2 regions of the Streptomyces hazeniae genome follow, and region 2 is predicted to be linked to the other one. Evidence: predicted binding sites of a transcription regulator. Region 2 holds the regulator's gene; the other holds the start of a gene.
What was found. The regulator HspR, encoded in region 2, represses chaperone genes until heat shock. The targets are predictions, from matches to a motif close to TTGAGNNNNNNNNNCTCAA.
Positions count from the first base shown of each region.

Region 1: a site for HspR is predicted at 1,853-1,871, ahead of lon (endopeptidase La). Genes of this name have one in related genera too.

Region 1 is NZ_JAVREQ010000002.1:268,409-271,809, reverse strand. It holds gene lon (endopeptidase La) at 1-1,830, opposite strand, end outside; gene RM572_RS04975 (hypothetical protein) at 1,979-2,542, shown strand; gene RM572_RS04970 (spermidine synthase family protein) at 2,606-3,301, shown strand; gene RM572_RS04965 (response regulator transcription factor) at 3,384-3,401, shown strand, end outside.
Region 2 is NZ_JAVREQ010000013.1:18,704-22,104, forward strand. It holds gene grpE (nucleotide exchange factor GrpE) at 1-651, shown strand, start outside; gene dnaJ (molecular chaperone DnaJ) at 691-1,878, shown strand; gene RM572_RS15490 (heat shock protein transcriptional repressor HspR) at 1,880-2,353, shown strand; gene RM572_RS15495 (hypothetical protein) at 2,533-2,838, shown strand; gene RM572_RS15500 (SSI family serine proteinase inhibitor) at 3,036-3,401, opposite strand, start outside.

The DNA.
Region 1 (3,401 bases), on a different contig from region 2:
GGCCGTGCGCCGCTCCGCCGGGTCCTGGGCGGACTCGGGGAGGTGGTGCGGCCGCCCGATCAGCTTCCGCAGCGCCTCCGGATCGACGGCGAACGGCAGGTCGCGGCGGCCGAGTTCGTGTTCGGCGGCGACCTTCCGCAACACCCGGGCCACGGACCGCTCGAGGTTCCGTACGCCCGCCTCCCGGGTGTACTCGCCCGCGAGACTGCGCAGCGCCGCGTCGTCGAAGGTCACCTCGTCGGCGCGGAGGCCGGCCCGCTCCAGCTGCCGGGGCAGCAGGTGGTCGCGGGCGATGACGACCTTCTCCTCCTCGGTGTAGCCGTCCAGCCGGACGACGTCCATCCGGTCGAGCAGCGCCTCGGGGATCGCCTCGGCCACGTTGGCCGTGGCGAGGAAGACCACGTCGGACAGGTCGAGTTCGACCTCCAGGTAGTGGTCGCGGAAGGTGTGGTTCTGCGCCGGGTCCAGGACCTCCAGCAGCGCCGCCGCGGGGTCGCCGCGGAAGTCGGAGCCGACCTTGTCGATCTCGTCGAGCAGCACCACCGGGTTCATCGACCCGGCCTCCTTGATCGCGCGGACGACGCGGCCCGGCAGGGCGCCCACATAGGTGCGCCGGTGGCCGCGGATCTCCGCCTCGTCCCGGACGCCGCCCAGGGCGACCCGGACGAACTTCCGGCCCATCGCGCGGGCCACCGACGCGCCGAGCGAGGTCTTGCCGACGCCGGGAGGACCCACCAGGGCGAGCACCGCCCCGCCGCGCCGCCCGCCGACGACGCCGAGTCCGCGGTCGGCGCGTCGCCTGCGCACCGCCAGGTACTCGGTGATGCGCTCCTTGACGTCCTTCAGCCCGGCGTGGTCGGCGTCCAGGACCTGCTGCGCGCCCGGCACGTCGTAGGCGTCCTCGGTGCGCACGTTCCACGGCATCTCCAGCACCGTGTCGAGCCAGGTGCGGATCCAGCCCCCTTCGGGGCTCTGCTCGGAGGACCGCTCCAGCTTGTCGACCTCCTTCAGCGCCGCCGTGCGGACGTCCGCGGGAAGGTCGGCGGCCTCGACGCGGGCCCGGTAGTCCTCGCCCTCGTCCTCCGGGTCGCCCGCCAGCTCGGCCAGTTCCTTGCGGACCGCCTCCAGCTGGCGGCGGAGCAGGAACTCGCGCTGCTGCTTGTCGACGCCTTCCTGGACGTCCTTGGCGATCGACTCGGCGACGTCCTGCTCGGCGAGGTGCTCGCGCAGCGTTTCCAGCGCGTACCGCAGCCGTGCGACGGGGTCGGTGGTCTCCAGCAGGCGGATCTTCTGAGCGGTGGTGAGGAACGGCGAGTAGCCGGCGTTGTCGGCGAGCCGCGCGGCGTCGTCGATCTGCTGCACGCGGTCGACGACCTCCCAGGCGCCGCGCTTGCGCAGCCAGCTGGTGACCAGCGCCTTGTACTCCCGCATCAGCTCGGCGACGGCGCCCGGCGCCGGATCGGGCGACGGTTCGCCGGCCTCGGTGCCCTCGACCCAGAGGGCGGCGCCGGGGCCGGTGGTGCCGGTGCCGATGCGCACCCGGCGCAGGCCGCGAATCAGCGCGCCCGGGTCGCCGTCGGACAGCCGCCCGACCTGTTCGACGCGGCCGAGCACGCCGACGCCGGCGTAGTCGCCGTCGATCCGCGGCACCAGCAGGACCTGCGGCTTTCTGCCGTTCTCCCCCGTGGACCGGGCGGCCGCCTGGGCGGCCTCGACCGCGGCGCGCACCTCGGGGTCCGACAGCTCCAGCGGCACCACCATGCCGGGCAGGACCACCTCGTCGTCGAGGGGCAGAACGGGCAGGGTGAGCGAAGTGGACGTCGAAGCCATGATCTCTCCCTCGTAAGAGAAGTTGAGCTATGCCCACTCAATGCGGGAGGGGCCGTGGATGTTCCAGCGGTGACCGCCTGTTCGCTCACAGCGATACGCGGGCCGCGCGCACCCCGCGGCCGGAGCGACGGGGGCGGATACTTCCGGTATGCCGAACCCCGCACCGCGTCGCCGGAGCCTCGTCGCCGGGCTCTTCGCCGTGATCGCCTCCACCGCCTGCGCCCCCGGCGGCCACGGCGGCCACGGCCCGGGCCGCCCGGGCGGCGGGACGGAGGGGTCCGCCACGTCCCGGCCGGGCGGCGCGCCCTCCCCCTCAACGTCCGCCACCGCCCCCGGTATGCCCGGCCCGCCGCTGCTGGAATGGCTGGTCACCGGCGGGTTCGCGGGCGTGCGGATCCGTACCCTGCTGCACGAGGACGGCACGTACACCGTCTCGACGGGCTCACTCGGCTCCCCGGACTCCCCCGACTCCCCGCACGACGACGCCCCCGGCCGCAGCGGCCGCCTCCCCGCGCGCGACGTGGCACGCATCCGCGCGCTGCTCGCCGAGGCGCGCCTGGCCGAGGGGCCGCGCCGCACCCTCGACCCGCGTCTCCGGGACGGATTCCACTACCGCGTCGCCCATGGCGGCCACGTGGTCCACCGCGACGACACCACGCTCGGCGCTCCGCTGCGGAAGGTGCGCGCGCTGCTGCCGCCCCCGTCCGCCTGACCGGCGGCCCGACGTCCGGAAAAGCGGGCCACCCCGGGGGCAGGTGTCCGCGAGGATGGGGCCATGAGCCTCACCCACAGCCCCCTGCCGCCGGAGCCCGTCGTCCTGGACCGCCGCGAGGGGCCGTACGGCGAAGTGGTGCTGCGCCGGCACGGCGAGGTGCTGCAGATCATCGCCAACGGCTGCTTCCTGATGGACACCTCCGACGGCCGCTCCGAACGCAGGCTGGTGCGCGCCGCACTCGCCGCGCTGGACGACAGGCAGCGGCCGACGCTCCTCATCGGCGGCCTCGGCGTCGGCTTCTCCCTCGCCGAGGCCGCTGCCGGGCCGCGCTGGGGCGGCATCACCGTCGTCGAACGCGAACAGGCGGTCATCGACTGGCACACGGGCCGGAACGCACCGCTCGGCCCGCTCTCCGCCGCCGCGCGCGCCGACGCCCGCACCCGGGTCGTCACCGCGGACCTGACGGCGCACCTGCGCGGCACCGGCGACCGGTACGACGCGCTCTGCCTGGACATCGACAACGGCCCGGACTGGACCGTCACCGACGGCAACGACGCGTTGTACTCCCCCGCCGGGCTCGCCGCCTGCCGGGCCCGGCTGACGCCGGGCGGCGTGCTCGCCGTCTGGTCCGCCAGGCCGTCCGCGACTTTCGAAGAAAGGTTGCGAAAATCCGGATTCGCACAGGTCCGCACCGATGAGGTAGCCGTCGTCCGAGGCGTCCCCGACGTGGTGCACGTCGCAACCAATCCCTCGTAGCCGCAGGCCGTACGGGGCCCGTACGCTGCTGTCCAGCACACAGACATCACAAGCCAACGGGGCTAGGCACTGGGCGGGCCGAATGGACCAGAAGAACACT
Region 2 (3,401 bases):
GACGTCCCCGCCGACGCCGAAACCGACGCCGCGTCCGACGACGCGGCAGCGGCCGCCGGGTCCGCCTCCGAGGAGGAGGCGGCCCCGGCCGGCCCGGCCGGGGACGCGACCGACGGGCAGGGTGCGGCGGCCGGGGGCGCGGCGCTGACCGCGCAGCTCGACCAGACCCGCACCGCGCTGAACGAACGGACGCAGGATCTTCAGCGGCTCCAGGCGGAGTTCCAGAACTACCGCCGCCGGGTCGAGCGGGACCGCGTCTCCGTCAAGGAGATCGCCGTGGCGAACCTCCTGACGGAACTGCTGCCGGTGCTCGACGACATCGGCCGCGCCCGGGACCACGGCGAGCTGGTGGGCGGCTTCAAGTCGGTCGCCGAGTCGCTGGAGATGGTCGCGGCCAAGATGGGCCTGATGCAGTTCGGCAAGGAGGGCGAGCCCTTCGACCCGACCGTGCACGAGGCGCTGATGCACTCGTACTCGCCGGAAGTCACCGAGACGACGTGCGTGCAGATCCTCCAGCCCGGGTATCGCATCGGCGAGCGCACCATCCGTCCCGCGCGGGTGGGTGTCGCCGAACCGCAGCCGGGCGCGCAGGGGGAGCCGGACGAGCAGGCGGCTGACGACGAGGACGACGGTGGCCCGGACGAGGGCTGACGTCGGGTACGGAGACGCAGGAGAGGAGGGACGTCGGGGATGAGCACCAAGGACTTCATCGAGAAGGACTACTACAAGGTCCTCGGCGTCCCGAAGGACGCCACCGAGGCCGAGATCAAGAAGGCCTACCGGAAGCTCGCCCGGGAGAACCACCCGGACGCCAACCGGGGCGACGCGTCCGCCGAGGAGCGCTTCAAGGACGCCTCGGAGGCGTACGACGTCCTCGGTGACGCCAAGCGGCGCAAGGAGTACGACGAGGCGCGCGCCCTCTTCGGGAGCGGCGGCGGATTCCGCCCCGGGCCCGGGGCGGGCGGCGGTTCGTTCAACTTCGACCTGGGCGACCTCTTCGGCGGCACCCAGGGCGGCCCGGCCGGCGGACCCCAGGGCGGCGGCTTCGGCGGCGGTCTGGGCGACGTGTTCGGCGGCCTGTTCAACCGCGGCGGTACGGGCGGCCGTACGCAGCCGCGGCGCGGGCAGGACGTCGAGTCCGAGGTGACGCTCAGCTTCACCGAGGCCGTGGACGGCGCGACGGTGCCGCTGCGGATGTCCTCCTCCGCCGCCTGCAAGGCCTGTTCCGGGACCGGCGACAAGAACGGCACGCCGAGGGTGTGCCCGACCTGTGTCGGCACCGGCCAGGTCAGCCGGGGCGGCGGCGGTGGCTTCTCGCTCACCGACCCGTGCGTGGACTGCAAGGGCCGCGGCCTGATCGCGCAGGACCCGTGCGAGGTCTGCAAGGGCAGCGGGCGGGCGACCTCCTCGCGCACCATGCAGGTCCGCATCCCCGCGGGCGTCACCGACGGGCAGCGCATCCGGCTGCGCGGCAAGGGCGCCCCCGGCGAGCGCGGCGGCCCCAACGGCGACCTGTACGTCGTGGTCCACGTCGACAAGCACCCCGTCTTCGGGCGCAGGGGCGACAACCTCACGGTCACCGTGCCGGTCACCTTCCCGGAGGCCGCGCTCGGCGGCGAGATCAAGGTGCCGACCCTCGGCGGCCCGCCGGTCACGCTCAAGCTGCCGCCGGGCACCCCGAGCGGCCGCACCATGCGGGCCCGCGGCAAGGGCGCCACCCGGAAGGACGGCACCCGCGGCGACCTGCTGGTCACCGTCGACGTGGCGGTGCCGGGTGACTTGGGCGACAAGGCGCGGGACACTCTCGAGGCCTACCGCGACGCCACCGCGGACGAGGACCCGAGAGCGGCGCTGTTCAAGGCAGCGAAGGGAGACTGAGATGCCCGGCCGAGGCGGCAACAGCCAGCGTTTCGGGGGGCGGCAGCCGTACGAGCTGACCGACGACTCCCCGGTCTACGTCATCTCGGTGGCGGCGCAGCTCTCCGGGCTCCACCCGCAGACGCTCCGCCAGTACGACCGTCTCGGCCTGGTCTCCCCGGACCGTACGGCCGGCCGCGGCCGGCGCTACTCGGCCCGGGACATCGAGCTGCTGCGCCAGGTGCAGCAGCTCAGCCAGGACGAGGGCATCAACCTCGCCGGCATCAAGCGCATCATCGAGCTGGAGAACCAGGTCACCGCGCTCCAGTCGCGGGTCGCCGAACTCCAGCAGGCCGTGGAGGGAGCGGCGGTGGCGATGCGTCAGCGCGAGCAGCAGGTGCACGCCTCCTACCGCCGGGACCTCGTGCCGTACAGCGAGGTGCACCAGTCGAGCGCGCTGGTCGTCTGGCGGCCCAAGCGCTCCCGCCGGGACTGAGCGGCCCCGCACACCGACGGCCTCCGTCGCCTCCGCACCTGCGGAGGCGACGGAGGCCGTCGGCGTCCCGCTCGGTCCGGCGTCCCTGCCCGTCCCGCCGTGCCGGTCGCCGCGCGCGGGCGCAGGATGGAAGGAGGGGGCGAGCATCATCGGAACCGGTCTTCGAGAGAGTGATGGCGATGACGTTCATCCAGGTCATCGAGTACGACACGAAGCGGCCCGCGGAGATGGAGCTGCTCTACGACGAGTTCCTCCGGGCGACCGAGGGGAAGCGCACCCTCACGCACGAGTTCCACACCCACGACCGCGAACGCACCGACCACTACGTCGACATCGTGGAGTTCCCCTCCTACGAGGCGGCGATGCGGAACAACGACCTGCCGGAGACGCAGGAGGTCGCGGCCCGCATGCGCGAACTCTGCACGGGCGAGCCCCGCTTCCTCAACCTCGACGTCATGGACGCCCAGACCTACCCCCGCGGCTGAGCGGCCGCCCGCCCGGAGGGCGGGGTGACGCGGGTCCGGAAGGAGCCGGGAAGGGGCCGGGAAAGAGCCGGGAAGGAGCCGGGAAGGAGAAGCCGGGCGGACATGGGGCACGGGGGGACCCCACGTCCGCCCGGTGGGCCGGGTGGCCCGTCCCGCCGCGGGGAGGCGCTCGCGGGACGTCTGGGCGGAGAGCCTGCCTAGAAGGCGAAGACCGCCGTGCCGGAGGCTCCCATCTCGCAGGCGTTGCCGTAGGTGCGTTCGAAGTCGACTCGGCGACCGTCGTACACGCCGGTCGCGGTGACGACGACCGGGTCGTGGACCAGCGGGCAGAAGCGGTCGGAGCCGCCGGTGCCGATCGAGGCGAAGTTCCCGCCGGCCGAGGCGAGTTCACCGCAGGCGGCGGCCGCGGCCGGGTGGGAGCCCGCGGCCTGCGGGCCGCAGGTGAGGGTGACGGCGCGCAGCGGCACCGCGGTGGCGGCGCTCTCGCCGTCTCCCACGGTGAGGACGAGGGCCGAGGGGGCGTAGAGCGAGTCGGGCGCCGTGGGCGCGGCGGTCGCCGTGCC